DNA from 2 places in the Solibacillus sp. FSL W7-1324 genome. Region 1 is predicted to be linked to the other one. Evidence: a T-box and tRNA genes for the amino acid it is inferred to sense, from the RefSeq annotation. Region 1 holds a T-box; the other holds one or more tRNA genes.

Region 1 (16,830 bases):
AAAAATACGGTTTAGTTACATTCTGTATCGGCGGCGGACTTGGTATTACGACAATTGTTGAAAACATGCAATTGTAATACGTACCGGAGCTGATCAAATGAAAAAAACCGATTGGAAATCCCACTATACGAAAAAATGTACCACTGCAAAAAAAGCAATCCAGTTTATTGAATCCTCTCAAACAATATTTTTGGCACCGATGTGTAATGAACCTCAAGAACTTGTTGAAGAATTAATTCGTCAAAGGGCGCGTTTACAAGAGATTTTATTATATACCATCGTTTTAGGTAGTCCGTGCAAATATGCGGATCTATCATGTCAACCACACTTTACAATCCGAACATTTTTAAATTCATCCTTATTGAAAAAAGCACACCAAAATAATCATTGTGATTACATTCCGATGAATTTCTCAGACATTCCAAGGTGGATTAAAGAAGAGAAAATTGATGTTGCGCTAATCCAGGTTTCCGAGCCAAATGCAGAAGGTTTTTGTAATCTTGGTCTTTCGGTAGATGTTGTACAGACCTTGATAAAGGAAGCGACGGTTGTCATTGCGGAAGTAAACAGCCATCTTCCTTGTACATCCGGTGAAACGCTGGTGCATGTATCGCAGATTGATTATTTTGTTCCGTCTGACCGTCCGTTACTTACGATTCCAAACAGTCCACCGGCCAACGAAGATATAGCGATCGGCAATTACGTAGCTGCGCTGGTTCCCGATTATGCGACGATACAAGTCGGGGTCGGCAAACTTGCTGGCAGTATTGTCCGGTCACTTCGGTCAAAAGTTGGGTTGGGAGTGCATTCGGGTTCCATTTCCGATGATATTATGGAGCTCATCAATCTAGGAGTCATTACAAACGAACGTAAAGAAATCAATCGTCATAAAACCGTATGCACAACACTTACCGGAACAAACGCTTTATATGAGTTCTGTCATCACAATGAAAGCGTAGAACTGTATCCGGTCAGTTACACACATAATGCGGCAGTAATTTCGAAAATAAGCGATTTCTATTCAATTAACTCGGCGCTGGAAATAAGTCTGTCAGGACAAATCAATGCAGAGCAAGTCGAGGATTCCTATGTTGTTGGGGGAGTTGGCGGTCAAATGGATTTCATTCACGGTTCCAAACTTTCCCCTGGTGGAAGAGCGATTATTGCCCTGCCATCCACGGCGAAAAATGGTACGGAATCCCGGATAAAGGTTCATACAAAATACGTGACATCATTGAAGTCTGAAATCGACTATGTTGTCACAGAGTATGGTGTTGCCAAACTGTTCGGAAAGTCTTTAAGAGAACGGGCGGAAAGCTTAATTGCCATTGCGCATCCGAAGTTCCGGGCAGCTCTAACTGAACAATACAAACAATTCGTATAAAGAGAAAATCAGCCAAATAAGAAAGGGTGTTAACGATGTCGAATTTAAAAGATAAAGTTGCAATCGTTACAGGTTCCGGTCGAGGCATCGGACGAGATATTGCCTTACTTTTAGCAAAAGAAGGGGCAAAAGTTGTTGTCAATGATTTGGGTGGAGGATCTGACGGGCTGGGGAATGATACAAAAATTGCAGATGAAGTAGTACAGGAAATACAGGAACTTGGCGGAGAAGCTGTAGCCAACTATGATTCCGTTGCAGACTATGACTCTGCTTCCAATATTGTAGACACAGCACTATCAAGATTCGGACGCTTGGATATCGTCGTGAATAATGCAGGTATTTTACGTGACCGTATGCTATTTAAAATGAGCGAGGAAGAATGGGATGCCGTGATTGCGGTTCATCTAAAAGGTTCCTTCAATATGACGCGGGCAGCATCAACGATCTTTAAGGAGCAAAAAAGTGGACGCTTCATTCATTTCACTTCCACTTCAGGGTTAATCGGGAATGTGGGGCAAGCCAATTATTCTGCGGCCAAATTAGGAATTGTCGGGTTAAGTAAAAGCACGGCACTGGATATGGCCAGATATAATGTCACATCGAATGCGATTGCCCCATTTGCATGGAGTCGATTAATCGGGACAATTCCTGCAGAGACAGAAGATGAAAAAGAGCGCGTGGAAAGACTGAAACAGCTTTCACCGGCTCATATTGCGCCATTAGTTGCTTTTTTGGCATCGGATGAAGCTGCCGATATTTCGGGTCAAATATTTGGTGTGCGAGGAAAAGAAATTATGGTATTTTCTCAGCCGCGCCCGATTCGCTCGGTATTCAATGCAAAAGGCTGGTCTGTTGATAGCTTAAGTGCAATTAAAGGATCGCTTCAATCAAGTTTTACACCGCTTGAAGGTAGTGCCCAAGTCTTTCCGTATGCTCCGTTAGTGTAATTTTCTGGACTGCTAAATGGAAGGGAGAAAAAAATATGGACTTTCAGCTGCCACCCGATTTAATCGAGATGAAAAAATCGATCCGGGATTTTATAGACAATGTAGTGGATCCACTTGCAGACCAGATTGACCGTGAAGACCGTATTCCAGAACATCTTATGAAAATGTCGAAAGAGATGGGGTTATTCGGTCTAAGCATCCCTGCTGAATATGGCGGTACGGGTATTGATATGGTCGGGAAATGTAGTCTCTTTGAAGAAATCGGGCGCACATCGAATGGTTATATGACAGTAATTGGTGCCCACACCGGCATTGGGTCTGTCGGGATTGTGGAATTGGGGACAGAAGAGCAGAAGCGAAAATATTTACCGCGCATGGCTTCAGGTGACATCATTGGTGCGTTTGCTTTAACCGAAACGACTGCCGGTTCCCATGCGGCGGCGCTAAAAACAACTGCCGTTCGTAAAGGGGACAAATATATTCTGAATGGTGCAAAGCAATATATTACGAATGCCCCGATTGCAGGAGTTTTTACAGTGATGGCTGCGACCGATCCATCGAAAGGTGCAAAGGGGATCACTTCATTTCTCGTAGATAAAAGTGCTCCAGGTTTAATCATCGGAAAAACAGAAGAAAAAATGGGACTTCGCGGATCCCATTCTTCCGAAATTTTCTTTGAGGATTGTGAAGTCCCGGTCGAAAATGTGCTTGGTGAAGAAGGATTAGGTTACGTCAATGCTTTAACCATTTTGGCAAATGGACGTGCAGGGCTCGCAGCGAGAAACTTAGGTTCGTCGCAAAAGCTATTTGAGCTATCCGTCAAATATGCGCATGAGCGTGAACAGTTCGGTAAACCAATTTTTGAACAGCAAATCATTCAGCATTACTTGGCGGAAATGGCTTTGGATATCGAAACACTAAAATCCTTTACGTACCGAGTAGCATGGATGGTGGACCAGGGGATGAATGTCATGAAAGAGGCCGCGATGGCAAAGCTTCTAGGTTCGGAAATTTATAATCGCATTGCGGATAAAGCGGTTCAAATCCATGGTGGTCTCGGTTATATGAAAGATTTCCCTGTTGAAAGATTCTACCGGGATGCACGGATTACAAAAATATATGAAGGTACATCCGAAATTCAAAAAAACATCATTGCTGCTCAAATTCATAAAGACTATATGAAGAAAACACTGTCAGCAACAATGAAGTAGTACAAGTTAAATTATCAGAAAATATCGATAAATGAAGTTGAAGGAGGTGATTTTTTTGAGTACAGGGCTTAAGGAAAAAGTTGGTCTGAAATTAGAATCCTACACCTTTCGAGTTGAAAAAGGAAAAATCAGAGAATTGGCACAAGCGATTGGCGATTTAAAAGAGGAGTATTTGAACGGAGAAGCAGTACCACCGACATTCCCAACAGTGATCGACTTCTGGGGTGGGGGTGCCTCCTCGTCCGAGTTATTGAATCTAAATATGAAAAAAGTTCTCCATGGTGAGCAGGAGTATGAATATTTCAGGGAAATCGTTCCCGATGAGGAAATTACCGTGCATGGTGTGATTGAAAAAGCGTATACAAAAGCGGCGATGAACTTCTTTGTTATACGCAAGGACTACATGGACAAACAAGGTGAAACGATTTTAATCAGTCGATCCACGATTATCGAAAGGCATTAGGGGGTCATTTTATGGAAGTTGGCCAGACACTGGAACCTTTACAGAAGGATGGAATCACGCATACACAACTCGTTCGATATGCGGGTGCATCCGGAGATTTCAACCCGATCCATACCGTTGTCCCTTTTGCGGAAGGAGCAGGTTTAGGCGGGGTCATTGCACATGGCATGCTGGTAATGGGCTTTGTCGGACAGGCAATTGGACAATGGTTTGAAGTGAAGGATTTGAAGAAATTCACAACGAGATTCAAAGCAATGACAAGGCCGGGAGAAAAAATTTCGGTTCAAGGCCGGATTGTTAATGAAAATGAAGCTTGCTGGATTTGTGAGGCGGAAGCGGTCAATGAAGATGGGGAAGTAAAAGTGAAAGCATTTTTTGAAGTGAAAAAATAATTACTTTTACGTTTGTTCTAGGGAGATGTTTCGTTACGTAAAATTTGTGATGTTGACTGCAATTTTACAGGAGAATCTCTTTCATACTCAAGCAGTTATGGATGAAGCGAACAAAAATTAAGGGGGAACTAGCAATGAGAGAATATGTAACGACGAAACAGGAAATCAACAAAAATTCACTACCTTATAACTTGTACCAGAAAGCAAAAAAATTCGGAATCTGGAATCCGGTAGATATCGATTTTACACAGGATAAAGAAGACTGGAAGAAATTAAGTGATGAGCAACAATTAGAAGTACTTACACAGTTTGCTCAATTTATCGGCGGTGAAGAAGCGGTCACACAAGATATTTTACCGATGATCATGGCGGTTTCCAAAAAAGGGTGGTTCGAAGAGGAATCGTATTTAACAACATTCCTTTTTGAAGAAGCGAAGCATGCTGAATTTTTCAGTCTGTTCCTGGAAGAAATCGGCGTAACGGAAGATTTGACACATTTACTTTCACCAGGCTACCGGAAGCTATTTGATGAAACATTGCCGGCAGTAATGGGGAAATTGATTGATGATCAATCACCGGAAGCGATGATCGATGCAGCGGTTACTTACAATATTTTCGCGGAAGGTGTTTTGGCTGAAACAGGATACTGGTTCTTCCATGAAGCACTCTCAAAATCAAATCTGTTCCCGGGGTTTATTTCCGGAATTCGAAATGTAAAGCGTGATGAAGGACGTCATATTGGTTTCGGTACATTCCTTATTCAGCGCCTGATCAGTGAAAATCCTGAACTTGAGCTGTTTGAACGCGTGCAACAAAGACTGCAGGAGCTGTTACCGATTGCGATGATGTTAACGGAAAGAAAAGAAGAAGTAACAAGCCTTGGTATCGAACGAGGAAAGTCGATGGAATTTGCAATGAAACAATTGCAGGCACGTCTGACAGTTCTTTCACGGGCAAAAGGAAAGACATTGGAAGAAATCTACAATACGGATATTGCTTTAGAGGAAGTATAGGAAATAATCATTCAGACGCTGTAAAGAGACAGTTTGCTATTTAAAGGGGGATGAAAGATGACGACAGACGTACAAGTAAAGGTCTTTCCGCAATTTATCAATGGTGAATGGACACCACCTGCTTCAGGTGAATTTTTTGATGTGATCAATCCGGCTACATCAGAAGTTGTGGCGAAAGTTTCAAAAGGGAATCAGGATGATGTGAACAAGGCGGTTCAAAATGCGAAAGAAGTATTTGAATCGGGTGTATGGTCAGGAAAAACACAGGCGGAACGTGCACAGATCATGCTTCAATTTGCAGGGAAAATCAGGGAGCATGCCCAGGAGATTATTTTCCTGGAGGGGATTAGTACAGGTGCGACACTTCGTAAATTAGGTGGCGCGGATATCCGACAGTTAATTCTTTCTCTTACTCAAACAGCGGATTTATCGTTGAAATATGAAGCTGTAACAGCGCTTCCTGTTAATGAGCAGCTCGGTCCGAACCGAAGCCTGCTCGTTCGTGAACCACTCGGTGTAGTAGCGGCGATCACGCCATTTAACTTCCCGTTAGTTTTAGCGATGTGGAAAATCGCACCGGCAATCGCGATGGGGAACTCGATCATTATTAAGCCGGCATCAAATACACCATTAGGTACATTGAAGCTTGCACAATTAGCAGTTGAAGCTGGTATTCCACCAGGGGTAATCAATGTCATCACTGGTCCGGGGGCTGAAGTGGGGGATGCCCTTGTCACGCATCCGGATGTATCGAAAGTGGCGTTCACGGGGTCTACAGAAGTAGGCAGAAAGATTATGGCGCAAGCTGCAGGCACGGTAAAGAAAGTGACGCTTGAACTTGGCGGAAAAGCGCCGGCAATCGTACTTCCCGATGTAGATTTCGAAGTGGCGATTCCGGGAATTCTGCTCGGTGTATTTTTCCATTCCGGACAAGTGTGTGAAGCGAGTACACGCCTTATCGTCCATGAATCGATTTATGATATCGTCGTGCAACAACTAGTTGAAACATCGAAGAAAATTAAACTTGGTCAGCCGCTTGATATGACAACGGGAATGGGGCCGGTTATCTCTGAATCACAGATGAATAAAATTCTCGATTATATTCAGTCTGGCATTGATGAAGGAGCAAGACTTGTATGCGGTGGTAAGCGGGCAACAGGTCCAGGGCTGGAGAACGGATATTTCATCGAGCCGACGATCTTCGCAGATGTAACGAATGATATGAAGATTGCGAGAGAAGAAATCTTTGGTCCGGTATTATGCGTGCTAAAATATTCAACTGAAGAAGAGGCAATTGCCATCGCCAATGATACGGAATACGGGTTATCAGGCGGTGTCTGGGGTCGTGATGTGACGAAAGCAAATGAAATTGCGACAAAAATTAATGCGGGTACAGTCTGGATCAATGATTGGCATATTTTCCGTACAGATGCTCCATTCGGCGGCTATAAGCAAAGTGGTTTAGGTCGGGAGCAGGGAGCTCAAGTGTTTGATGACTACACGGAGCTTAAAAATATTTGCACGTCCTTAACAACAGAAAACGCGCAGCGCCCAGCTTTAGGTTTAATCTTTTAATCGAAAAACGAATGGAGAGATACGATGAAAACGACTTCCTATTTTGAGTTCACGCATCGCCCTGAAATCCGAAGTGGTGCAGGTTCACATATTTTAGTTCCGGATTTAATTCAAGGTTTAGGCGGAAAGCGCCCTGTTCTTTTTTCGGATAAAGGACTAACGGATGCTGGATTAACACAAAAAATCAAAAGCTTATTTGACATGGTGCCCGGTATAAAGCTTGCGGGTGTGTTTGATGATATTCAGCAAGATGCGAAATCAAGCAATATTAATAGAGGTCTGAAATATTTTAAAGAATGCAATGGCGACTCCATCATTGCGATTGGCGGAGGCAGTGTTTTAGATACTGCCAAAACAATTAAATGGGCTCTTTATAATGGTGTGAACCAAGTCGAATATACTTTAACCGGGAATGTTTTGGAAGTATGGCCGGATGCTAAGCCATTCGGTATTCCGCATATTTCGATTCCGACAACAGCCGGAACAGGTGCTGAAATTTCCAGTATTTCTGTAGTGTTCAATGAATTGCTGAACTTGAAATGTAACTTGATGAATCCGTATTTAAGTTCCGACATCGCGGTTTTAGATCCTGATTTAACGGTCGGTTTACCGCCACGAGTAACAGCATTTACCGGTATGGATGCACTGACACATGCGGTAGAAGGATTCTTCTCAACAAAGGCCACGAATTTTTCCGATGCTTTTGCGCTGCATGCTGCAAAAATCATCATCGAAAATTTAACTACAGCAGTGCATGATGGAAAGAATGTTGCAGCCCGTGCCAATATGCTTCAGGCAAGTGCGATGGCAATCACAAGCTTCCAGGCGGCGATGGCCAATATACCAATCCACAATATCGCCCATACGTATGGTGCGAAATACGGAATTCCCCATGGTTTGGCAAATGCCGTTCTCATGCCGAGTGTGATGAAAAACATGCCGAACATGTATTTACCGAAAGTGAATGCATTTGCTTCTGCATTAGGGGTCATCCCGAATGCTGAAAATCCGCAAGAAACATTGGATGAGTGCATCAATGTAATTGTCGATTTAAGAAATGCAGTAAATCTGCCGCCAAGCTTTGACGAGTTTAATATTGATGCGGCGGATATTCCGCAACTTGTGCCTGCTGTACAAAACGATCCGTCGTCTTTAAGTTTCCGTATTCCGGATGACATCATTGTAAACGTTTCTAAAGAAGTAATCAGTTCAAAAGTAAGTATTTAACTTAAAGGAAGCGCTCTTGAGGAGAGGGGGAATCCTCCTTTCCTTTGATCGATAATTTGAAAGTAGGAGGTTACATTATGAATATTGTTGAATTGCTTACTTCAACAACGTCTCGTTTACCAGATCAACCTGTCATCCACTTCAAAGGGGCTCAGCTTACTTATAAAGAATTGCAAGATAAAGTTTACAAAATCGCCGCAGGTTTAAAAGAACAAGGTGTCACAAAAGGTACAAATATAGCATTAATGATGACGAATCGCCCGGAATATATTATTACGTATTTTGCTATTTTAGCGAATGGAGGTACGGTCGTTCCGATCAACCCGACATTCAAAGAGCAGGAAGTTACGTATATCCTTAACGATTCTGAAGTTGAATTATTAATAATTGAAGATGTGTGTAGACCGGTTATCGAAAACGCAATGGCTCAATTGAAATCGGTCAAAGCAATTATTAATTACAGTGATACTGCTGATGAACAATTTCTATCTTGGCATCAACTGGACACATCCGCTTCTATTTCAGAAATTGTACCCCTCCATGAATCTGATGTCGCACAAATTATTTATACTTCCGGAACGACCGGAAATCCGAAAGGCGCCATGATTACACACGGAAATCTAAACTGGATGGCCATAACAGCAGCCGTCTACAATCAGTTAGTTCCGAGTGACCGTGTACTATGTGTATTACCATTGTTCCATGCTTATGCAAAACTTCAGGGCTTCCTTGCACCGATTGCTCACGGTTGTGCAATTTATTTAGAGGAACGGTTCCATCCAGTAGAAACATTAAAAGCGATTGCCGAACATGAAATTACAATATTTTTAGGTGTACCGACAATGTATGCCTTTTTTGCCCAAGTTCCACATTTAGTCGAACAGCTGGATTTCTCGAAATTACGCACAGCCGGTTCAGGTGGTGCAAGCTTACCGGCAGAGCTATTGCATAAGACGAATGAATCGTTCGGTGTCAGTATTTCAGAAGGGTACGGTTTAACGGAAAGTACGGTCATGCTGTTGACAACACACCGCAGCTTACCGAAAAAAGTCAACTCTGTCGGCATGCCGTTACCGGGCATCGATTTAAAGCTGGTCGATCCGGAAGGAAATGAAGTAGCCGATCATGAAGTAGGAGAAATTTTATTTAGAGGGCCGAACATGATGAAAGGCTATTACAAAAAGCCTGACGAGACTGCAAATACAATCAGGGACGGCTGGTTGTATACAGGGGATATGGCGTACCGCGATGAAGAAGGCTATCACTTTATCGTAGACCGTAAAAAGGACATTATCATCCGCGGTGGATTTAATATTTACCCAAGGGAAATAGAGGAAATGCTGTACCAGCATCCTGCTATTGTAGAATGTTCTGTCATCGGCAGACCGGACCCGGTTTTTGGTGAAAAAACGGTTGCGTATGTCGTATCGAAAGATTCCGAGCTTACAGAAGAAGATATTCGGGACTACTGCAAAGTGAAACTTGCCGAATACAAAGTGCCGGATTATGTGAGTTTTATCGAAGAAATTCCGAAATCGGGAACAGGTAAAATTTTAAAGACGGCGCTGAAAAACTTGGACAAGAACGCATTGCCTAAATAAGAAGCGGTCGGTTGGTCGAAGTTCTTAAACTTCAGTACATGAACTAGAACGCAGATTCTGCTGTTATGGACGAGGCGCAAATGCGAATGCCCAGCAATGGCAAACAGGTTAACGATTGAACATGAATAGGGAGGGATTAATAAATGAATTTTGACCAAAAGGCAATTATCGTTACGGGTGGAGGATCCGGTTTAGGTGAAGCGACTGCACGAAAGATTGCAGCTGCTGGAGGCTATCCGGTCATATTGGATTTAAATGAAGAAAAGGGTCAGGCGGTAGCTGATGAAATAAATGGCCTGTTTTTTAAAACGAACGTTGTGAAGGAAGAAGACGTACAGGCAGCGATCGACGGTGCTGTAGAAAAATACGGTTCGATTCAAGGTGTTGTAAACTGTGCTGGTCTTGGTACATCGACACGTGTAGTAGGCAGAAAGGGTATTTTTCCATTAGATGAATTTAACTTTATTATTCAAGTAAATCTGGTTGGTACGTTTAATGTCATCCGTTTAGCGGCAGCTGCCATGATGACAAATGAACCGAATGAACACGGGGAGCGCGGGGTTATCGTGAATACAGCTTCTGTAGCGGCATTCGATGGGCAAATCGGCCAGGCTGCCTATTCTGCTTCTAAAAGCGGCATTGTAGGGATGACATTGCCGATTGCAAGGGATTTGGCAAGCCACGGTATTCGGGTTATGACGATTGCTCCGGGTATTTTCGATACACCTTTAATGAACAGTGCACCTGAAGCCCTTAAGGAAGCGTTAGGAAAACAAATTCCTTTCCCACCGCGTTTAGGTGAAGCGGATGAATATGCACATTTAGTAAAGGCCATTTTTGAAAACCCGATGTTAAACGGTGAAACGATTCGACTCGACGGTGCGATTCGCATGGCCCCAAGATAAGGAGGATAACGGATGAACCTTGAAACAATGACGATAGAGAAATTAGATTATGGCGTCCATGTCGTAACAATTAATAACCCGCCAGCCAATACATTAAATGCAGGAATTCAACAGGATTTATTGCAACTAATTGAAGAAGTCGAGAAAAATCCGGAAATCCGGGCCATTGTATTCAAATCGGCCAACCCGAAGATTTTCATAGCAGGTGCTGACCTGGGGGCAATGGGCAGCTCTAATGTAAACGTGGATTTTGCCGAAAGCTCAAAACATGTGCAGGATATTTTCAATCGGCTCGAAGCCTTAAAGGTGCCGACCATTGCTGCAATCAATGGCCATGCATTAGGCGGCGGGTGTGAATTCGTACTTGCATGCGATTTCCGGATTATGGGTGCCGGAACAATAGGGTTAACAGAAGCATCATTGGGCTTGTTGCCGGGTGCCGGCGGGACACAGCGCATGACAAGATTAATAGGCGGAGCAAAAGCACGCGAGTTGATGTATTTAAGCAAACGTTTAAAAGCTGAAGAAGCTGCGACAATCGGCTTAATTACAGAAGCGGTTGCCCCGGAAGAGCTGGAAGAAAAGGCAATTGCATTCGCAAATAAGCTTGCTCAAAGTGCAGTAGGAGCGATCGGCCTCATTAAAGAGAGTATTTTGGCTGCAGAAGAATTGCCGTTGGAACAAGGGTTATTAGTGGAACGGGAAGCCTTTGCGAAAACATTTACTACAGGGGAAGTAAATGAAGGGATCCGTGCGTTCTTTGAGAAACGCCCTCCGAATTTTTTAAAGCCAGTTACAAATCAATAAACAGGACAATTGGGGGCCGTGTTGAAAGTTCAGCTTTCAGTACGGCCTTAATTTATTTTTGGAAGGATGAGAGTTATGTTGTTAAAAGGATTAAAAGTATTGGATTTCTCCACATTATTGCCAGGTCCGTTTGCGACAATGATGCTTGCAGATCTCGGAGCAGAAGTGGTACACGTCACAAAACCGGTAGAAGATGGTAAGGAGTGGGGACCGGACGAGTATTTGCAGCGTTCTAAAAAATCGCTGGCGGTCGATTTAAAATCTCCGGAAGTTGTCGCATCCATAAGGGAACTATTAAAGGAACAGGAATACGATATTGTTGTTGAACAGTTCCGGCCTGGTGTGATGGCACGACTTGGTCTCGATTATGATTCATTAAAAGCGATTAATCCTGGCTTAATATACTGCTCCATTACTGGCTACGGACAGACTGGCCCTTACAGTGAACGTGGCGGGCATGATATTAACTATGTCGCATTGGCGGGGCTGCAAGGTTATTCAGGAACAAAAGAAAGCGGACCGGCTAATATTGGTTTTCAGGTGGCAGATTTGGCGGGAGGTTCCATGCATGCGGTAATCGGTATTTTGTCGGCAGTCATTTACCGTGAAAAAACGGGAATCGGGCAGCATCTGGATATTAGTATGACAGATTGTGCTTTAACGCTAAATGCTTTATTTGCCCATGATCATTTAGCAGAAGGAAAACCGCTTGCACGTGAAGAGCTGATCTTAAACGGCGGATCATTCTATGGTTACTACGAAACGCTGGATGGTCGGTACCTTTCAGTCGGCAGCCTGGAACCGAAATTCAGGCAGCAGTTGTGTGAGGCAATCGGATCCCCGGATTTACTCCGATTAGCAATGAGTAGTAATCCGGCTGATTTGGCAATGCTGAAAGAACAGCTCGGAAGTACATTCCTGCAAAAGACATTGGAAGAGTGGCAATCTATTTTTTCTGAAGTTGATGCTTGTGTGGAGCCGGTATTATCTTTTGAAGAAACGGTTGCCCATCCACTTTTCAAGGCCCGAGAAATGTTTGTGGAAATTGAAAAGCCGGATGGAACTACACAAAAACAGATTGCTTGTCCGATTAAGTCCAATCTTTTCAAGGCATCTTACGGGACAATCGGGGTAAAAGCCGGGACACATAATGAAGATATATTGGGGAGCCTGTTAAAGAAGTCTTAGGGGAGAGTCATTTAGAAAAATGGATTTACGGTTTATAATTATGGTGGAACATGTAAATAATATTAAGTTTAATTACGTTCATATTAAAAAAACTTAACATTTATAAGAGTTATTACTGTTCATTTATCGAAAAATATTTTAAGATATAGACGAATTACAAGATTGTTGAGCAGGTGAACTATGAAAAACTTAAAACTTAGTGTTTTCCTTCTAACTGTTCCACTTTTACTGGCAGGCTGTGAAAGTGTTGAAAACAAAGAAGGCTTCTTCTATTCAACATTTGTACGTCCAATGGATTGGACATTAAACACATTTGGTGAATTATTTAACGGCAGCTATGGATTGGCTATTATTGCTATTATTTTAATTATTCGTCTCGTACTAATGCCGTTTATGCTTAAAACTTACCGCAGTCAAGCTACTATGAAAGTGAAAATGGATACGGTCCGTCCACAAATGGAAGATATCCAGGCACGTTTAAAAGCAGCAAAAACTCCGGAAGAAAGAATGACTGTTCAGCAGGAAATGATGTCGCTCTACAAAGAACATAATATTAATCCGCTAAATATGGGCTGCCTGCCAGCGCTTATACAAATGCCGATTATTATGGGCTTATACTATGCGATTTTATATTCGGCCGAAATTAAAACCCATTCATTCCTATGGTTTGACCTTGGCTCTACAGATATTTGGATGACTGCCATTGCAGGTATCGTTTATTTTGTACAAGCAAAAGTATCGCTTCAAACCGTACCAGAAGCTCAGAAGAATCAAATGAAACTGATGATTTACGTATCACCAATCATGATTGTCATTATTTCATTATCTTCGATGGCTGCACTCCCACTGTACTGGGCAGTCGGAGGGTTATTCTTAATTGTCCAAACATTCATTGGACGTAAGTTTTTCTCAAACATTCCTGAAACTAAGGGAAATGAATCAAAATAAGTTATGCCGCTGCTAAAGGCTTACTGAATTAAACTACTGAGACAATGTTTTCAGTAGTTTTTTTGATTTCTGTTTAGTGTGTTGAGGTGTGTGGAGCGTGGTGCAATCTTCTAATAAGCTAGCGGATTGTTCTAATATATTTTAAAAAGTTCTAATAAAATCCTGATCTTCTAATATAGCGGCCGGTTGTTCAAATAAATGGTCGAGATCTTCCAATAAAGCATTCAGTTGTTCTAATATGTCCCAAGCATTTTCTAATATCTGTCTCATTTGTTCTAATAAAGACTATATGAGTTAAATGAACACCCTTAAACTAAAGGAAAACATGAGTTGCCTGCATTCATTTCCTGAGATTTTCTAAAATAAAGTCGCTATTGTCTAATAACGGCAACAGATTATCTAATAAACACCGTTGACAATAATAACCTTTAATGGATATAATTCAGTAAATTTAAATTCGATGAAAAAGACAGTAATTTACTGTTATTTTGGAAAGCGAGCCGGGGATTGGTGTAAGCCTGGTGCAAAATATGTAAATGAAACGCACTTTGGAGAAGCGGTCTGAACATAAGTAGGATCTGCCGGGGAGTCACCTCGTTAACAATGGAAAGTGGTCACGTTTGTGGCAACTAGAGTGGTACCACGGGAATTCGAAGCTCTCGTCTCTATTTTGGAGACGGGGGCTTTTTTATATTGGGAGGGGATAACATGTATAAAAGTATTGCATCAATAATTCAAGACGCTTTGCCGCAAAAAATTATAACGACAGATGAAATTGAACAACTACTGGAAAAGCCAAAGTATGAGCATTTAGGGGATGTAGCTTTTCCATGCTTTACGCTTGCCAAAACATTAAAGAAAGCCCCGAATATGATCGCTCAGGAAATAGGCGACAGAATTAAAAATGAGCTCATACAGGAAGTGCAAGTAGTTGGCGGCTATATAAATCTATTTTTAAATAAGCTGCAAGTGACAAGAAGCGTCATTACCAAGATTATGTTGGCTCCAGAAGCATACGGCCAACAACAATCAAAACATAAAAACATTGTAATCGATTTTTCATCACCGAATATTGCAAAACCATTCTCCATGGGGCATCTTCGTTCTACAGTTATTGGCAATGCACTTGCAAATATTGCAGAAAAAAACGGATACAACGTTGTCCGGGTAAATCATCTTGGCGACTGGGGTACCCAATTTGGTAAATTAATTGTGGCATTTCGGCTATGGGGAGAAAAAGAGCGTGTTGAACAAGCACCTATTGAAGAGCTTTTAAAACTTTACGTGAAGTTCCATGATGAAGCGGAATCCAATGACAACCTAAATGAGCAAGCGAGATCTGCTTTTAAAGCGCTCGAAGATCAGGATCCGGAGGCATTGGAATTATGGCATTGGTTTAAAGGTGCTTCTTTACAAGAATTTAAGCAGATTTATGATCAGCTCCATATTGGGTTTGATTCTTATGAGGGGGAAGCTTTTTATAATGACAAAATGCAGCCTATTGTTGAGGAATTAAATAAGAAGCAATTACTTAAAGAGTCGCATGGCGCAAATGTTGTGGAGCTTGAAGACATGCCGCCTTGTTTAATAACTAAGCAGGACGGTGCAACATTATATGCGACACGTGACTTAGCCTCAGCATTTTATAGAAAGAAGCGTTATGAACCAGCCAAAGTTTTCTATGTAGTAGGGAATGAGCAAACACTGCATTTTAAACAAGTATTTCAAGTTATTTCAAAAATGGGCTATCCATGGGCGGAAAATCTGAAGCATGTACCATTTGGAATGATACTGAAAGACGGAAAAAAGATGTCGACTCGTAAAGGTAGAGTCATTTTATTGAAGGATGTATTAAAGGAAGCAGTGGATACAGCGTCAAGAAATATAGAGGAAAAAAATCCAACTTTAAATAATAAACAAAATGTAGCTGAGCAAGTAGGCATTGGCGCGGTAATATTTAATGATTTAAAAAACTTTCGCTTAAACGATATTGAATTTTCATTACCTCAAATGTTGAATTTCGAAGGTGAAACAGGACCATATGTACAATATACTCATGCCCGGATTCATTCCATTTTAGATAAAGCAAAGTATAAAGCGGACAAGGAAATACCCGTAGAAGAATTAGAAGATTCGGCTTGGGCTGTGATTTTGCTGTTACAACAATATCCTCAAGTAGTTATAGACAGTTTTGAACAAGTGGATCCATCCCTAATTGCGAAATATGTATTGCATTTAGCACGGATGTTCAACAAATATTATGCAAATACAAAAATATTAGTAGAAGATCAACAACGTGAAAATCGTTTACAGCTATGTTTTGCAGTAGCAACCGTATTAAAGGATGGTTTAAAGTTACTAGGCATCCAATCACCTGAAAGAATGTAATTTAAACGGACTTAATGGTGATTTAAGTGCTTTATAAATCCTATAAAGATATAAATACTCATTGTCTCCGTTCATTAACTATGCGAAAATTTATTAGAATATTGGAAAAATAAGGAGTGGGACTATGTGGGAACAGCAGCTAATTGAAACAACGCGAGGAGTTTTTGAAGTTTTTACAAAAGGCGAGGGGAAACCGCTCTGTGTGACACATTTATACAGCGAATTTAATGCAAATGGCAATCGGTTTGCGGAAATGTTTGTCCCGTATTATAAAGTGCATTTAGTAAATTTACGTGGCTGCGGAAAATCGACGGATGATGTGTCCATCTTTAACTATGGCATGCAGGATAGTGTAGCGGATCTGGAGTCAATACGAACAGCATTGGATTATAATGCATGGGGCTTTGCGGGGCATTCAACAGGGGGAATGCTTGCATTAAATTATGCGATTTTGCATCCGGAAAGCGTGGAATTTATCGTAGCTGGCGGTCTCTGTGCTTCTGCAGAATATATGCACCACCCTGCGAGCATTTACTGCAAGAAAAATCCGAACAATAAAAGAATTCTTGAGATTTTAGCAATGCTGGCTGATCCGTCATCAACAATCGAGCAAAGAAGAGCGGGCTCTAAAGAATGGGCACTCATGTCGTTATATAAAGAACAGAGCTATGAAAATATGATAAGCCGGCCAAGCAGCGGGAAAACCGTTTCAAAAAGACTGGATTATTTTTCGTATAAAGAGCTCCAAGACTTCGATTTGCGACCGCAATTACCAACTGTA
Region 2 (16,830 bases), 1.6 Mb from region 1:
TAATACACACCATATTATTGAAGCGATTTTTAAAGCAACGGCACGTGCATTGGATGCAGCGGTAGAAATCGATCCACGTGTAAAAGGTGTGCCATCAACAAAGGGGCTGTTAACGTGAAGATAGGTGTAATTGATTATGGAATGGGCAATCTGTTTAGTGTCGAACAGGCACTAAAACGATTGGATGTACAAGTCATTGTTTCAAGCGAGATTGAACAGTTGGAAGCAGCAGATGCTTATGTGCTGCCGGGTGTAGGCGCATTTCCGGATGCGATGAAGCGCTTGGAAGAAACAGGGCTCATCAATTTCATCCAAACAACGAAAAAGCCGTTGCTTGGCATTTGCCTTGGCATGCAGCTAATGTTTGAAGAAAGCGATGAAGTGGCGCAAACGAAAGGTCTTGGCATTTTCAAAGGACGTATTCAGCGCTTTACGAATGTTACACGTATTCCGCATATGGGCTGGAACGAGCTGAAGTTAAACCAAACACCAGCATGGTTAAATAATGAAGACTTGCCGCAGGAACGTCATGTCTACTTTGTTCACTCGTACTATGCGAGCGGCATCGATGACATGGAGCTGATCGCCTCAGCTGACTATGAACAGGTTCAAGTACCGGGCATCGTGGCAAAAGATAATTTTACAGGTATGCAGTTCCATCCAGAAAAGTCGGGGCCGTTCGGTGTGTATTTATTGACGGCTTGGACACAGGGAGTGAAAGAGGGCGTATGTTAACAAAACGAATTATTCCATGTCTTGATGTAAAAGAAGGACGTGTTGTAAAAGGGGTACAGTTTGTAGAATTGCGTGATGCAGGCGATCCTGTAGAGTTAGCTAAGTTTTATGATGAGCAAGGCGCCGATGAGCTTGTATTTCTTGATATTTCCGCTTCGCATGAAGGCCGGGAAACGATGGTCGATGTTGTCCGTCAAACAGCAGCATCATTGGCGATTCCGTTTACAGTAGGCGGCGGCATCCGAACGATTGAGGATATGAAGCGTATTTTACGTGCAGGTGCCGATAAAGTATCGGTCAACACTTCAGCACTGGAACGCCCGCAGCTTATTAAAGAAGGCGCGGATTACTTCGGGGCACAATGTATTGTATGTGCAATTGATGCGAGGTACAGTGAAGAAGACGGAACATGGATGGTCTACACACATGGCGGCCGCAATAAAACAGCATGGACAGCAGTCGAATGGGCGAAAGAAGCGGTACGATTAGGGGCCGGAGAAATCCTCCTTACATCGATGAATCAAGACGGCGAGAAATCTGGCTTTGACCTGGCATTAACAAAAGCGGTACGTGATGCGATAACGGTTCCTGTCATCGCGAGCGGCGGGGCAGGCAATGCCGAACATTTCCGTGAAGTACTGCAGGATGTTGATACAGATGCGGCACTCGCAGCGAGTATTTTCCACTATAAAGAAACGAGCGTAGCAGAAGTGAAAAGCTACTTAAAAGAAAAAGGGGTTCGAGTACGATGAACGTAAAATTTGATGAACAAGGCTTAATTACAGCCGTAGTACAAGATGCACAGTCAAAAGAAGTATTAACAGTAGCTTATATGAACGAAGAATCACTGCAAAAAACGATTGAGACGAATGAAACTTGGTTTTATTCACGTTCTCGCCAGGAGCTTTGGCATAAAGGGGCAACGAGCGGCAACACGCAAAAAGTAGTTTCAATCAAAACAGACTGTGACAAGGATGCACTTGTCATCGAAGTCATCCCAGCTGGTCCGGCTTGTCATAACGGAACAACTTCATGCTTTACTGAAAGCTTGGTAGAAAATGAACGTCCAGGGTCTGTTGCCATTCTTCCGCAGCTTGTCGAAGTGATTAAACAACGTGAAATCGATATGCCTGAAGGGGCGTACACAACGTATTTATTCGATAAAGGGATCGATAAAATCTGTAAAAAAGTCGGCGAAGAGGCGACAGAAGTTGTTATCGGTGCGAAAAACCGCGACGCAGAAGAAGTGAAATGGGAATCAGCCGATCTTCTTTATCACTTATTAGTCCTTCTTCAAGAGCAAAAGGTTAATGTTTATGAAGTACTCGATGTACTGCAAAAACGTCATGAAGGAAAGAAACAATAACTATCCGAAAATTAACACCGCTTTGTCAGACGTGTTTTTAGTACATATGTGCCGGATATGCTATAATAGTAAGAATTGATTAAGGGACCACACCTGTGCGTTCCTTATTTCTTTGTTTACAAACAAATGACCTGCGTATTTGATGATATAGAATGTATTGAACGGAATGACTCGGAGGAATTTTATTGGAAAATAAACGTTTAAAATCAAAAGCTACTAATGTCGTGTCGTTTGTTCCGAATGGTGATTATTATTATAAGAAAGCTTTGAAGGCAATTGAACGAGACGAAATGGATAAAGCATATAAATATATTAAACGCGCGGCGGATTTAAGTCCGGATGACGCGCACGTGTTACTGCAGTACGGAATTCTGGAAATGGAACTGCAAAATTTTGAGCATGCATATGAGTTGATTCACACAGCCTATAGTTTAGAGCCGAATGAATCCGAAATCATTTTCATGCTGGCGGAAGTGTCGGGCTGTATCGGTCATATTGCGGATGCCCAAAAATACGCAGCACAATATTTAGAAATGGAACCGAATGGCGCCTATACGGAAGATGCCTCCGAAATATTGGAGTTTGTCGACTATGTGGGCGAAGAAATGGATGACATGGATGAATTTGATGGGGCGAAGCATGTGGCACAGGAAAAGGCCCGCCGCTATATGGAGCAGGGAGATTTTAAAACGGCAATCGAAATGCTGGAGCAACTTATTGAAGAGTATCCAGACCTTTGGAATGCGTATAATAATCTGGCGTTGGCTTATTTTTATGTCGGAGAAGCGGAACAGGCACGTGCACTTTTATATCGAGTGCTGCGTGAAAACAAAGGCAATCTTCATGCACTTTGCAACTTGGCCGTGTTTGCTTATTACGAAAAGAGCAGTGAAGAGCTGAACGAAATGGTCGGATTACTAAAGAAAATCCAACCGTTCGATTGGGAAAACCGTTACAAGCTCGGTGCGACATTTGCGTTAATCGGGCAATATGAAGAGGCCTACAAATGGCTGCGTTCAATGAGTAAAAAGGGGTATGATGGAGAGCCTGGCTTTTATTTCTGGCTTGCCCAGTCTGCCTACTTCTCAGGACACGAAGCCACTGCAAATGAAGCATGGAAAACGCTTATTCAGCTGGATCCTTCAAAAGAAGGAATGGAACCGTGGGCAAATGGTGAAGGTTCGATTTTACGCAATTCAGCGGAAAATCACCGGGATTTCATCATTCGTCAGCTAACAGATGAGCATCAGTCCAGCCGGTTATTCGGCATGTTTTTATTGAAGCGGTCTGCCCATAAACAAGAAATTGTGGCACATCCTTCACTTTTAAATGTCTCGAATTTCACAGCGATTGAAAAGCTTTGCCTGGCATATGCACTGGACTATGATTTCAGCAAAGGCAGCAAGGAAGAACAGCAATTCCTGCGCTTTATGGAAGTTGCCGAACTGATCACAGAAACGAATGATTCGATTTCATTGGAAGTGGCGCAAGTGTTAAGTACATGGTTTGCGCTTGGGGAAATTGCATTCGAACAAGGCTATGCATTCAAAAATCGCGCGGCGCTTGCTGCTGCTGTTGAATATTCTTTCCATACGGCATTGGAAAACAAAGTGACGAAAAAAGCAGTTGCGGGCAAATATAATATTTCGACTGCCACATTATCGAAGTACAATGATGAGTTATATGAATTTGTACCATCGGACTTTGAATAGGCAGTAAATTTGTATTTACCCAAGCAATCTTATACGATAAAACTATATAAAAGGTATACGTAAGAGGAGGATCTTCATGTCAGAAGAAAAAATTTATGATGTAGTCATTATCGGAGCAGGTCCAGCAGGTATGACTGCTGCGGTATATGCATCACGCGCTAACTTATCAACATTAATGATTGAACGTGGGATTCCCGGCGGACAAATGGCAAATACAGAAGCAGTGGAAAACTACCCTGGTTTCGATACTATTTTAGGGCCTGAGCTATCGACGAAAATGTTTGAGCACGCAAAAAAATTCGGTGCTGAATATGCTTACGGTGATGTAAATGAAATCATCGATGGTGATGAATACAAAATTATCGTTTCAGGTAAAAAACAATATAAAACACGCACGATTATCATTACAACAGGTGCAGAGTACAAAAAACTGGGCATTCCTGGCGAAACAGAGCTTGGCGGCCGCGGTGTAAGTTACTGTGCTGTATGTGATGGCGCATTCTTCAAACAAAAAAACCTGATCGTAATCGGTGGAGGCGACTCTGCTGTTGAAGAAGGTGTTTACTTAACACGCTTTGCGGATAAAGTAACAATCGTACACCGTCGCGATAAGCTTCGTGCACAAAAGATTTTACAAGATCGTGCATTTGCCAACGAAAAAGTAGACTTCATCTGGAATTCAACTGTGAAAGAAATTCATGAAGTTGACGGTAAAGTAGGCAAAGTGACGTTAGCTTCAACAGTTGACGGTACAGAGTCAGAAATGGAAACAGATGGCGTATTCGTATATGTCGGCATGCTTCCATTAACAGCACCATTTGCTTCACTGAATATTTTAAATGAAGCAGGCTATATTGTAACAAATGAAAAAATGGAAACTGCAATTCCTGGTATTTATGCTGCGGGTGATGTTCGTGAAAAAATGCTGCGTCAAATTGTAACAGCTACAGGTGACGGCAGTATTGCAGCTCAATCTGCTCAACATTACGTAGAAGAAATCAAAGAAAAAATAAATCAATAATTCTTTAACATAAATGTAATCATATCGTTACAAAATAAGGGTATACTAAAAGTGGAATTTGTTTTAACCCCCTTATATTTTTATCCTAAGGTTGTTTCAAGCGGTTTACGCTGAAGCAACCTCTTTTTTTATGGCTTTCCTGCATAAATGCTGGCATTATAAATGAAACGCTTGCTTTTACTGAATGCATAGGACAAGGTATAATAGAAATAAGCTTTAGAAAAACACAATTCGCTTCACGTATAGCGAAATTGTGTCTTTACTTATGTGGAATTCGTGAAATATTATATATTCACTTATCCATTAAATGAAAAAGTTGAGGTGTTGTGTATGCAACGTATTACAAATTTACTCGCTATTAAAGATGGTCAAGTATTATTGCTGCAAAAGCCGAGAAGAGGCTGGTTTGTGGCACCAGGTGGAAAAATGGAGCCAGGAGAGTCCATCTATGACTCGGCTATACGCGAATTTCAGGAAGAGACGAATTTAACACCAAAAGACGTTCATTTAAAAGGCGTATACACAATGGTTATCAAAAATGGTGATACGGTCGTCGATGAGTGGATGCTGTACACATTTATTGCAACAGATGTTGAAGGAACACCATTTGTCGAAACACGGGAAGGCATTTTAAACTGGTATGAAATTGATCGTTTAAAGGATCTTCCGATGGCAGCAGGTGACCGTACGAATTTATTATTTGCAGCGTTAAATAAAGGTACGCAATATGGTACATTTGAATATACAGAGGATTTTGAGCTGATTAGCGAAAAAATCCAAAACTCGACGGAACAAAACTAGAGGAGATGAAATAAGTGGCAAGTTCGAGCTATACACATGAGTTAGTAATTATTACAGGAATGTCAGGGGCGGGCAAAACGGTAGCCGTTCAAAGTTTTGAGGATTTAGGTTATTACTGTGTAGATAATTTACCTCCGGAGCTTTTAACTACTTTTTTAACGCTAATGAAGGGTTCCGAAAAAAAGATTTCACGTATGGCAGTTGTGATGGATTTACGTGGGAGAGAATTTTTTGGCTCATTGATCGAATCGCTCGACGCACTACTGGATGAAGAAGATATTTTACTCCGTATTTTATTTTTGGAATCCGATGATGCCACATTAGTTCGCCGCTATAAAGAATCACGCCGATCACATCCGCTTGCACCTCAGGGATTACCGCTGGAAGGGATTCAGCTGGAGCGCGAATTGCTCTCTGAAGTAAAAGGGCGCGCCAAATCAATCGTCAATACTTCCAAGTTAAAGCCACGTGAATTACGTGAACGTATCGCCCAGGAGTTCAGCAATATGAGCAGTCCTACGTTTTCACTAAACATTATGTCATTTGGATTTAAGCATGGGCTGCCGATTGATGCTGATTTAGTATTCGATGTTCGTTTTTTAAAAAATCCTTACTATGTTGAAGAGCTAAGACATAAAACAGGGCTACAAACAGAAGTTTCCTCTTACGTATTGGCAACGGAAGAAACACAACAGTTAATTGCCAAACTGACTGACCTGTTCACTTTCATGATTCCCCATTACCGTAATGAAGGCAAATCACAGCTTGTCATCGCTTTCGGCTGTACGGGCGGTCAACATCGCTCCGTTACACTTGCTGAATACTTCGGGAAGCTATTGGCAAAAAATGATCAAGTCATCGTTACACATAGAGATATTAATCATAGGAAGGATTAATGAAATGAAAAAAAAGAGAACAAGAATCGTCGTAATTGGCGGGGGGACAGGCCTTTCTACAATTTTACGCGGTTTGAAGCAGCATCCTTTTGATATAACGGCTATCGTTACGGTTGCTGATGACGGTGGCTCTTCTGGCCGTTTGCGGGATGACTATGATATCCCGCCGCCAGGAGATGTGCGAAATGTAATTGCCGCACTTTCTGACGTAGAGCCGTTAGTCGAGCAAATGTTTCAATACCGCTTTTCCCAATCAAACGATTTAGGCGGTCATTCGCTCGGGAACTTAATGTTGACGGCTTTGACGGAAATTACAGGTGATTTTAACCATGCGATTGCTGAAATGAGCAAAGTACTGAACGTGCACGGAAAGGTCATTCCAGCAGCGAATAAAAAGGTTACGTTACATGCCGAATTGGCGGATGGGTCAGATGTGATAGGCGAGTCGAAAATTCCTTCAGGCCAGGCACCGATTAAACGGGTATACTTGGAGCCGAGTAATCTCAAACCTTTACCTGCTGCAGTTCATGCGATTGAACGGGCAGATTTTATTTTGATTGGACCTGGCAGCCTTTATACGAGCATCATTCCGAATCTATTAGTGAAAGGAATCGGGCAGGCAGTTGTTCGTGCAAAGGGTGAAAAGATTTACATTGCGAATTTAATGACACAGCAAGGTGAAACGAGAAACTTTACTGCGTCAAAACATATTGAAGCAATCCATGAACATGTTGGCGAAGCGTTTATCCAATCGGTACTAATCAATGAAAAGGAGCTGCCTCCTTCGATTTACGAAAATTACCGTGAAGAAAATGCCGAACCTGTAAAGTTTGATATAGAAAGATTGCAAGAAATGGGCATCACTATTATTCCAAAAGAGATCGCCCTTATTGAAAATGGAACAGTACGTCATGATGCGGTAAATCTAGCGGAATGGCTTTGTGAATATACATTACAGAAAAAACAAACAACGCAAGAATAGTAGTATGAAAGAAACACTACATAGGTTGCTGGGAAAGGGGGAGCGAATCCATGTCATTTGCATCTGAAACAAAGAAAGAACTGACGCAGGTAGAAGCGGGTGATAGCAGTTTAAAGGCAGAAGTATCTGCCCTGATACGGATGAACGGTTCGTTAAGTTTTGCGAATCGCCAAATAAGCTTGGACGTACAAACAGAAAATGCGGCAATCGCACGTCGGCTTTATACAATTGTAAAGAAGCTTTATCCATATAATGTCGAGTTGCTTGTGCGGAAAAAGATGCGTCTTAAAAAGAATAATGTGTATATATGCCGTGTTCGGGAAGGCGCACGTGAAATTCTTGCGGATTTAGAAATTGTCTCAAATTCATTTGAGTTTAATCATACGATCGCGAAATCTATCATACCGAAAGAGAATGAACGCCGTGCTTATTTACGTGGTGCCTTTTTGGCAGGAGGCTCGGTGAACAATCCGGAAACCTCTTCCTACCATTTGGAGATTTATTCTTTATATAAGGAGCACGGGGAAGCGTTGGCTGAGCTGATGAACCGGTACGACTTAAATGCGAAGACAATCGAACGTAAAAAAGGTTTTGTCACGTATTTAAAAGAAGCCGAAAAAATTTCGGATTTTATGAATTTAGTCGGTGCTGTACAGGCAATGCTAAAGTTTGAGGATGTGCGGATCATTAGAGATATGCGTAACAGTGTAAACCGTATCGTAAACTGTGAAACAGCCAACTTAAACAAAACAATAGGCGCGGCGTTGAGGCAAGTGGAAAATATCCGCTATATTGATAATGCGGTAGGTCTTGATCAGCTGCCGGAAAAACTGCGTGAAATTGCACGCCTTCGTGTGGAATATCAGGACGTGACGTTAAAAGAGCTCGGTGAAATGGTTTCAACTGGCGTTGTCAGTAAATCAGGCGTCAATCATCGTCTGCGCAAAATCGATGAAATCGCGGATGCGCTCCGTCGTGGAGAAAGTATTTAAACTCACAAAAACGGAGCAAGTACATCAAAGCGTAAAAGAAAAAATTGGTAACGATTTCATAAAAGATGTTTCCAATTGTTGTTCTTTTCGGACAATTTCGTTAAGATAAACTTAAAGCGATGAACGGTTGTGAAAGGGAGAATTTCAACATGATTGAAAAACAAGTAGAAGTAAAGTTAAAATCGGGCTTACAAGCAAGACAGGCCGCTTTGTTCGTTCAAGAGGCGAATCGTTATAAAGCAGACGTCTTTTTACAAAAGGATACGAAAAAAGTAAATGCAAAGTCGATCATGGGCATTATGAGCCTGGCTGTTGCTAAAGGCACAGTTGTTACATTATGGGCAGACGGCCATGACGAAGAAAAAGCAATCGACGCACTACAACTTCTAATTGAAAAAGCGGATTAAAGCAAAAGGATAAAGCGCCCGTTCAACTCTTCTAACCATTGGAGGGCCCGATGCAAAAGTAAACGTTCCACCACTTTTGCATGAGGGACCGAAATGGTGCAAGGAGTTGGCGTTTTACTCTGGACGTGGACAATCCTATTTATTAAAGCAATAAATAAAATGCGATAATGAATTTTATTTGCAAGACAAAAGCACAGCTGTTCAGTACATGAACGGCTGTGCTTATTTTTTTGAACACAAAAAAGCATACAAGACGAATCTTGTATGCTTGAATGAATCGATTATTTTAATTGGTTACGCTCATAAATTTTATCGATTAGACCGTACTCTAATGCTTGCTCTGCAGACATGAAGTTGTCACGATCTGTGTCGCGTGCTAACGTTTCGTAATCTTGGCCACTGTTTTCAGCCATGATGCGGTTTAATTTTTCACGTAAGTGTAAAATACGTTTCGCAGCGATTTCGATTTCTGTTGCTTGACCTTGTGCTCCGCCAAGTGGTTGGTGAATCATTACTTCAGCGTTTGGTAATGCAACACGCTTGCCTTTTGCACCAGCAGAAAGCAGGAATGCACCCATTGAAGCAGCCATACCGATACAGATTGTTGAAACATCAGGTTTGATGAAGTTCATCGTATCGTAGATCGCCATACCAGAAGTGATCGAGCCACCTGGTGAGTTGATGTACAGGTAGATATCTTTATCTGGATCTTCAGCTTCTAAAAATAATAGCTGTGCTACGATAGAGTTTGCAACATTATCGTCAATCCCACTACCTAATAAAATGATGCGGTCTTTAAGTAAACGTGAATAGATGTCATATGCACGTTCGCCGCGGTTTGTTTGTTCAATAACTGTAGGAATTAAGTTCATTGAAAAATCCTCCCTTTGTTAAAGCTTATATTCGATTACTATTGCTGAAATTGACAAATATTTCAGCTGTAAACCTATCATACACGTATTAGTCAGTTATGGTCAAATATAAACTCTGATTTTTACAGTTGAAAATAAGGGGTTCCATCTGTATAATGAAAAAAGTTGCTCATATACTTATTTATATGTCCTCGTGGTGTAATGGATAACACTTCAGATTCCGGTTCTGAGGCTGGGGGTTCGATTCCCTCCGAGGGCGCTTTCTTTTTTAAAGATTATTGATCAGCATGAAGTAAAAATAATCTTTCTCTTCCATTTTTCTACAGTTTATTTTTGACGCTACACTATAAGTTTCCGAAACCGAACTAATTTAAACGCTCTTCACTTAAAAAAACAAAATTTCTTTATAAAAAAATACATTTCCTACTTGAATTATATGTAGAAAATTAGTACATTATTAAATGTTGTGTTTTTACAAAACTAGTTAGATAGACCATACTATCATGTCCTTTAGGGGGCACCATTTTACTGTTTTAATATACGTTTCAATATCAATTGTAAAAAAACATCTGAGGTTTTTTTGCAATAGAGAATGAAGTTTTAGTAGGATAGAAGGAATCACTGTACCGGTTCTTTTTATCCTTCATTCGTTCTCTAACTAAATAATAATTTCAAGACTGTATGAGAGGAGCTCCTCTTGTGCGGTCTTTTTTTGTTTTAGTAAAAATTCTTTATAGAATTAACATATATTATAAAAAACAGGGAATATATGTAATGGAAAGTGAGGCATTTTAGAAGGGGGATACAATAATGGAATAGTAAATGAGTGAATAAATATTAAATTATATGCAAATAAACCGTCAATTTTGTTATATTAATTCATCATACTGCAATAATAATCAATTTTTTAAAAATTAAATGTTGTATATTAATTGTGGAATTAATATAATTGAACATGTTATTAAAAAAACTATTACATCCAGGAGGATATTCATAATGAGTACTAGAAAACTATTTAAATGGGCAGCACCTTTAGCAGCAGCTTCGATGATTTTAACAGCGTGTGGAGCAGACGAATCTTCATCAACAGGTGATAAAGAATATAAGAAAATTGTTGCAGGTACGGAAGCTACATATGCACCATTCGAATACTTAGATGATAAAGGCAATGTTGTTGGATTAGATTCAGAGATTTTAGCAGCGATCGGCGAAGAGATGGGCATCGAGACAAAAGTGAAAAATGTAGGCTGGGACTCAATGATGAGCCAAGTAACAAATGGTGAAGTGGATATGGGTGCAGCAGCGATTACAATTACAGATGAGCGTAAACAAACTTATGACTTTACAGATCCTTATTATGAAGCGACGTTATTGATCGTGACAAAAGAAGGTTCGACAGTGGCATCGTTAGAAGATATTAAAGACAAAAAAATCGCGGTGCAAATCAATACGACAGGTCATATCGCAGCTCAGGAACTTCAAGGTGTTGCAAGCTCGAAGATTTTAGCTTATGAAAACTTCTCTGTTGCTTTAACAGAAGTACTGACAGGTGCAGCAGATGCCGCAATCGGTGATAATGCAGTAATTTTAGATTACCTTGAAAACAATCCTGATTCAGGCTTAAAAGCAGTGGAAGATAATTCATTCGAAAAAGATTACTTCGGCTTTATGGTGAAAAAGGGCAACAAAGAGCTATTGGACATTTTAAATGAAGGTCTTCAAAAAATTAAAGACAATGGCAAGCTAGCTGAAATTACAGGTACAGAAATCGAATAAGCTACATTTTAATTTATTGGAGGGTTTCAGATGGATTTTTTTGATTTTTTCCGTTGGGATATAATCTGGAACTACCGTGAACTATATGCAAAAGGACTTTGGGCGACTATTGTTTTAACAGCATGTGGTTATATTGGTGGGATCATATTCGGTCTAGTTTTAGGATTAGGCCAAGTTTCAACAAAAAAGTGGATTTACTGGCCGGCTAAAATCTATGTCGACGTATTCCGTGGTACGCCAATGCTCGTACAATTATTATTAATTCACTTAGCGGTTATTCCGACTATTTTCGGAACATCACAAGGTTGGTGGGTATCGGGTATTGTCGGACTGATTTTAAACAGTGCTGCATATAATGCAGAAATTTTCCGTGCAGGGATCCAGTCGATCGACAAAGGGCAAATGGAAGCTGCAAGGTCTTTAGGATTAACGCAAAGCCAGGCGATGCGCAAAGTTATTTTACCGCAGGCGTTCCGTCGAATGATTCCGCCTTTAGGAAATGAATTTATCGCACTGTTAAAAGATTCTTCACTTGTAACGGTAATCGCCGGAGCCGAAATTTTATACGTAAGTAAAGTAGTAGCCGGAACGTATCAGCGTTTCTGGGAGCCGTATTTATTCGCGGCGTTCCTATACCTTGTATTGACGTATGCTGTAACGAAGCTCATTGCATTTATCGAAAGACGAGTGGATATCAATTACAACCCACGTAAGAAAAAGGAGCGCGCGTAAATGATTAAAGTAGAAAACTTACACAAGCATTTTGGCAAGCTCGAAGTGTTAAAAGGGATCGATTATGAAGTACATGAAAAAGAGGTAGTTTGTGTCATCGGGCCATCTGGTTCCGGGAAATCAACGTTTCTTCGCTGCATGAATTTGCTGGAAGAAGTAACGGATGGGGCAATCTATATAGAAGGTACTAAAATAAATGATCCGAAAACAAATATTAACGAGATCCGTACAGAAGTAGGAATGGTGTTCCAGCAGTTCAACCTATTCCCGCATATGTCGGTCATCGATAATATTACGATGGCGCCAATGCAAATTCGCCAGCTGAACAAGGCGGATGCCGAAAAACTGGCACTGGAGCTATTGGACAAGGTCGGTTTGCGTGAAAAGGCATATAACTATCCGCAGCAGTTATCAGGCGGTCAGCAGCAGCGTGTAGCGATTGCCCGTGCGCTGGCGATGAAGCCGAAAGTGATGCTGTTTGACGAGCCAACGTCAGCCCTTGACCCGGAAATGGTGAAAGAGGTTCTGGAAGTAATGAAGAATCTTGCAAAAGAAGGGATGACAATGGTTGTCGTAACGCATGAAATGGGCTTCGCACGTGAAGTCGGTGACCGTGTACTGTTCATGGATGGCGGCTATATCGTAGAGCAAGGGCATCCGGATGAAGTATTCGGCAACCCGCAAAACGAACGTACAAAAGCCTTTTTAGGAAAAGTTCTATAAAAGCAGTGGGGACTATCTTCTATTATGATGAATAGTAGAGGGTAGTTTTTTTATTTAGTAGAGAGCACAGATGGTTGGAATGCTGGGGAGGCGACTCCTTGGTGGATTTTTATAACGTAAACTATCAGAAGATTTAGAATTCCGTATTGTGTGGCTCTACTAAAAAATGTATAATCTTAACAAAAATAGAGGGGGTTTTATAATGTTCAAGACGAAGAAATTTTTAATAACAATGCTGCTAATGACATTAACGATCATTTTAGCCGCATGCGGAACATCAGACGATGAAACATCAGGAAGTGCAACAGCCGGAGAAGGTGGCGGTAAAAAGCTGCTAGTCGGAACAGAAGCAACATTTGCCCCATTTGAATCAATGAATGACAAAGGTGAGATTGTCGGAATCGATGTGGATATTATGAACGCAATCGGTGAAGAAATCGGTTCGGAAGTCGAGTTCCGAAATGTCGGTTGGGAGCCGGTATTCCAACAAATTACGAACGGTGAACTGGACTTAGGTGCTTCAGGCATCACAATTACAGAAGAGCGTAAAGAAACGTATGACTTCACAGATCCATATTATGAAGCGTCATTGATGATCGTTGTAAAAGAAGATTCACCAATCGAAACATTGGATGAGTTAAAAGATCAAAAAATCTCGGTTCAAATTAATACAACCGGCCATATTGCCGCACAAAATCTGCAAGGAAAATCAAGCTCAAAAATTTTAGCTTATGAAAACCAGCCAGTGGCATTCCAGGAAGTAATCAATGGTGCAACAGCAGCAGCGATCGGCGATAATGCCGTTGTAATCGAATACTTAAAGAACAATCCGAATTCAGGACTAAAAGCGATCGAATCGGATCAGTTCGAAAAAGAATATTATGGCTTCATGGTGAAAAAAGGGAACAAAGAATTATTAGACCGCTTAAATGAAGGCTTAGCAAAAATTAAAGAAAACGGTAAGTTAGAGGAAATTACAGGTCAGAAGATTGATTAATTAATTGAAAACACAGGCATGAAACCTTTTGAAAAGGAATTCATGCCTGTGTTTTAGTTTATATTAGAAAGTTCTTTAACCGAATTGCTCTAGAAAATAAATTTGCGTCCCTCCCCATTTTCGTTGAGGGGTTTTTGTATTGATTTAAACATTGCTGGAAAATTGCGTCACAATATCGTTTATCATATCCACTTGCATAGCAAGCATCATGGTTCAGACAGCAATTATCTACTTCATTCATTGGTGCACCAGGTCCAGTGCATCCCGGACCGCAGTAGCGGTAACCAGGAAAGCAGAACCCCATTGCAGGACGTCTCATCATCCCACCTCCTTCTAGTAGGTTCCATATATAGTATGTTCACCTAATAAGAAGAGGAGGGCAATCCTATTAATTTCATCATAAAACCATTACTTTACACTAGCAGACTTTACGGGTGACACCGAAGATTCAGCTACTTTCAATACCGCATTCAGAAGGACATCCGCACCTTTTGAACATTCTTCGTAGGAAGTATATTCATCTTCGCGGTGACTGTAGCCTTTCGCACTTGGAACGAAAATCATCGTAGAAGGAATGTACCCGGCGATAAATTGAGCATCGTGGCCGGCACCGCTGAACATATGATGGCGTGAATACCCGAGTTCATCTGTGCTTGCTGCTACAGCATGGACAACTTCCGGTGCGAAATACACCGTATCCCGGCTCCATAGTTTTTCGTAGCTCAGCTCGCAGTTTTCGATTTCTTTTGGCAGGTCAAAAATAATTTGCTCCACTTGCTGAATGACTGCCGGGTCCTGATGGCGGGATTCCAACGAGAAGGTTACGTTGCTCGGGATGACTGTATGAATGTTTGGGTAGGCATTGATGCGTCCGATTGTATAAACAAGATCTTCAGGAAGCTGTTTTAATTTATTTTGCAGGATCGAAATGATTTGCATCGCGGCAAACATACTGTCTTTACGCATGGAAATAGGGGTAGTGCCCGCATGGTTTGATTCGCCGGTTAACGTAATGTCATAGCATACCATGCCAAGTACGCCTTCCACGACACCAATCTCTTTTTTATAATGTTCCAGCACGGGACCTTGTTCAATATGAAGCTCCAAATAGGCATGGGCCTCTGTCAGACGATTTGCAGCGTCGCCTTCATAGCCGCTTTCTTTCAGGGCTTGTTCAAATGTTACCCCTTTAGGGTCAGTTGAAGCGAGCATCTTTTCCTTTTCGAATTTTCCTGAAAGAACACCTGAAGCCATTAGTGAAGGTTCAAAACGTGCACCTTCTTCATTTGTGAAGTTTACAATCGTGATAGGATGATCCAGTTCGAGTTTTTCATCGATAATCGTTTGGACGGCTTCCAGTGCAGTTAAAACACCTAGCACGCCATCGAAGCGTCCGCCTTTAATCACTGAATCCAAATGTGAGCCGATGACAATCGGTAAATTATCGGAGTTGGAAGGAAGTGTTGCATACATTGTGCCCATATCATCGACCGTTACGGTCATACCGAGCTGTTCGCAAATTTCCTTGAATTTGTTACGCGCGAGAATATCTTCGGGAGATAGGCTTAAACGTGTGACACCGTTATTTTCTGTAGCCCCAAATTGGCTGAATAAATCAATCATGTTTTGAAGTCGTTCGCGATTTGTTTTTAACATAAATGTCCCCCTTAAATTCAATAATATATAAACATTAGCACTAGCATATAACAAATTAATATATACTTAATGTAAAATGTTACAATAATTGTATGGACGAATTGTTAATGATAGGGGGCTGCTTATGTTAACCGTAAAAGAAGTTCTAAATCGAAAGTACTTTGAATCAGCGAAGGTTGTCGCAGGTCAAATCGGCTTAAATCATGCAATCAAATGGATTCATATATTGGAAGTAACCGATGTGAAGCAGCTTATTAGAGGAAATGAGCTCATTTTGACGACAGGTGTCACTTTAAAAGATAATGAACAAGGCTTTTTGAATTTTGTGAAGCAACTTAGCGATTTGCAGGTAGCCGGGCTTTGTATTGAGCTGGGGATGTATATTCAAACCGTTCCGGAAAGTGTTATGAATCTGGCAGATGAACTGGATTTCCCGCTCATCGTTTTTCAGGAGATTGTCCCGTTTGTCGGCATTACGCAAGATTTGCATACAGCCATCATTCATCAGCAATACGATATTTTAAGGCAGCTCGAAGATTATTCCCAGAAGATCAACAACTATGTTTTGAAAGTAAATGATAAAGTAAAGATTTTGCAGTATATGCAAAAGTATTTGAATGTGGATATTTATTTTGATGTGAAAAGAGGAGCAAGTCTCGCAATCCCGGATAAAAAGATTGAAAATTGCAAAAAGTATATTGACCGTTTAAGTAGTAAGCATAAAGCAAGTATTGAAGTGAATTTATTTGATCAGTTGTACGGCACGGTTTATATCTACTCGGAAAAAAGAGAAATGACGGAGTTGGATTTGCTTATTTTGGACCGTACTGTTGTTACGCTTTCGCAATTTATTTTAAGAGATTTATATATTGAAGAAAAATTGGAGAGCGAGAACCGGAAATTTTTCGAGAAGTGGCTTGAAGGTGAAAACAGCGATGACGAGCTGCTTTATTTTATCGAAGAGATCGACCAGAAGTTGAAGCATAATGGCTGGATGGTTATGATTCATCAGCTGAGAAGGAAAAATGCGAAAAAAGATTTAACGAACTATAAAATCAATCTTCGTCAGGCGCTGCAGAAGGAAGGGTTTTACACATTTATTGTGGAGCAGTCCCAATACTTGATTTTCATCGTCAACGACCTGGCGCAGGGAGCTACGTAT

The links. A T-box is a leader RNA that pairs with one kind of tRNA and senses whether it is charged. The one in region 1 lies ahead of argS (arginine--tRNA ligase), so its partner is inferred to be a tRNA-Arg.
Region 2: it has a tRNA-Arg gene. The T-box ahead of argS (arginine--tRNA ligase) is inferred to sense a tRNA for this amino acid. The anticodon was not compared.

Annotation. Positions count from the first base shown of each region.
Region 1 is NZ_JBBOYH010000001.1:1,398,723-1,415,552, forward strand. It holds gene MKY71_RS06720 (thiolase family protein) at 1-77, shown strand, start outside; gene MKY71_RS06725 (acetyl-CoA hydrolase/transferase family protein) at 98-1,384, shown strand; gene MKY71_RS06730 (SDR family NAD(P)-dependent oxidoreductase) at 1,420-2,331, shown strand; gene MKY71_RS06735 (acyl-CoA dehydrogenase family protein) at 2,367-3,542, shown strand; gene MKY71_RS06740 (FAS1-like dehydratase domain-containing protein) at 3,589-4,005, shown strand; gene MKY71_RS06745 (MaoC/PaaZ C-terminal domain-containing protein) at 4,017-4,397, shown strand; gene MKY71_RS06750 (R2-like ligand-binding oxidase) at 4,499-5,410, shown strand; gene MKY71_RS06755 (aldehyde dehydrogenase family protein) at 5,468-6,985, shown strand; gene MKY71_RS06760 (iron-containing alcohol dehydrogenase) at 7,010-8,212, shown strand; gene MKY71_RS06765 (class I adenylate-forming enzyme family protein) at 8,290-9,813, shown strand; gene MKY71_RS06770 (3-hydroxyacyl-CoA dehydrogenase) at 9,957-10,718, shown strand; gene MKY71_RS06775 (enoyl-CoA hydratase/isomerase family protein) at 10,731-11,525, shown strand; gene MKY71_RS06780 (CaiB/BaiF CoA transferase family protein) at 11,601-12,713, shown strand; gene yidC (membrane protein insertase YidC) at 12,894-13,661, shown strand; T-box leader at 14,113-14,331, shown strand; gene argS (arginine--tRNA ligase) at 14,370-16,049, shown strand; gene MKY71_RS06795 (alpha/beta fold hydrolase) at 16,174-16,830, shown strand, end outside.
Region 2 is NZ_JBBOYH010000001.1:3,008,029-3,024,858, reverse strand. It holds gene hisB (imidazoleglycerol-phosphate dehydratase HisB) at 1-118, shown strand, start outside; gene hisH (imidazole glycerol phosphate synthase subunit HisH) at 115-735, shown strand; gene hisF (imidazole glycerol phosphate synthase subunit HisF) at 729-1,487, shown strand; gene hisIE (bifunctional phosphoribosyl-AMP cyclohydrolase/phosphoribosyl-ATP diphosphatase HisIE) at 1,484-2,101, shown strand; gene MKY71_RS15090 (tetratricopeptide repeat protein) at 2,287-3,813, shown strand; gene trxB (thioredoxin-disulfide reductase) at 3,890-4,834, shown strand; gene MKY71_RS15080 (8-oxo-dGTP diphosphatase) at 5,165-5,635, shown strand; gene rapZ (RNase adapter RapZ) at 5,650-6,531, shown strand; gene MKY71_RS15070 (gluconeogenesis factor YvcK family protein) at 6,536-7,513, shown strand; gene whiA (DNA-binding protein WhiA) at 7,564-8,505, shown strand; gene MKY71_RS15060 (HPr family phosphocarrier protein) at 8,655-8,912, shown strand; gene clpP (ATP-dependent Clp endopeptidase proteolytic subunit ClpP) at 9,194-9,784, opposite strand; tRNA gene MKY71_RS15050 (tRNA-Arg) at 9,972-10,043, shown strand; gene MKY71_RS15045 (basic amino acid ABC transporter substrate-binding protein) at 10,781-11,560, shown strand; gene MKY71_RS15040 (amino acid ABC transporter permease) at 11,591-12,292, shown strand; gene MKY71_RS15035 (amino acid ABC transporter ATP-binding protein) at 12,293-13,015, shown strand; gene MKY71_RS15030 (basic amino acid ABC transporter substrate-binding protein) at 13,218-14,012, shown strand; gene MKY71_RS15025 (Parvovirus coat protein VP1-like protein) at 14,071-14,331, opposite strand; gene MKY71_RS15020 (Zn-dependent hydrolase) at 14,421-15,668, opposite strand; gene MKY71_RS15015 (PucR family transcriptional regulator) at 15,793-16,830, shown strand, end outside.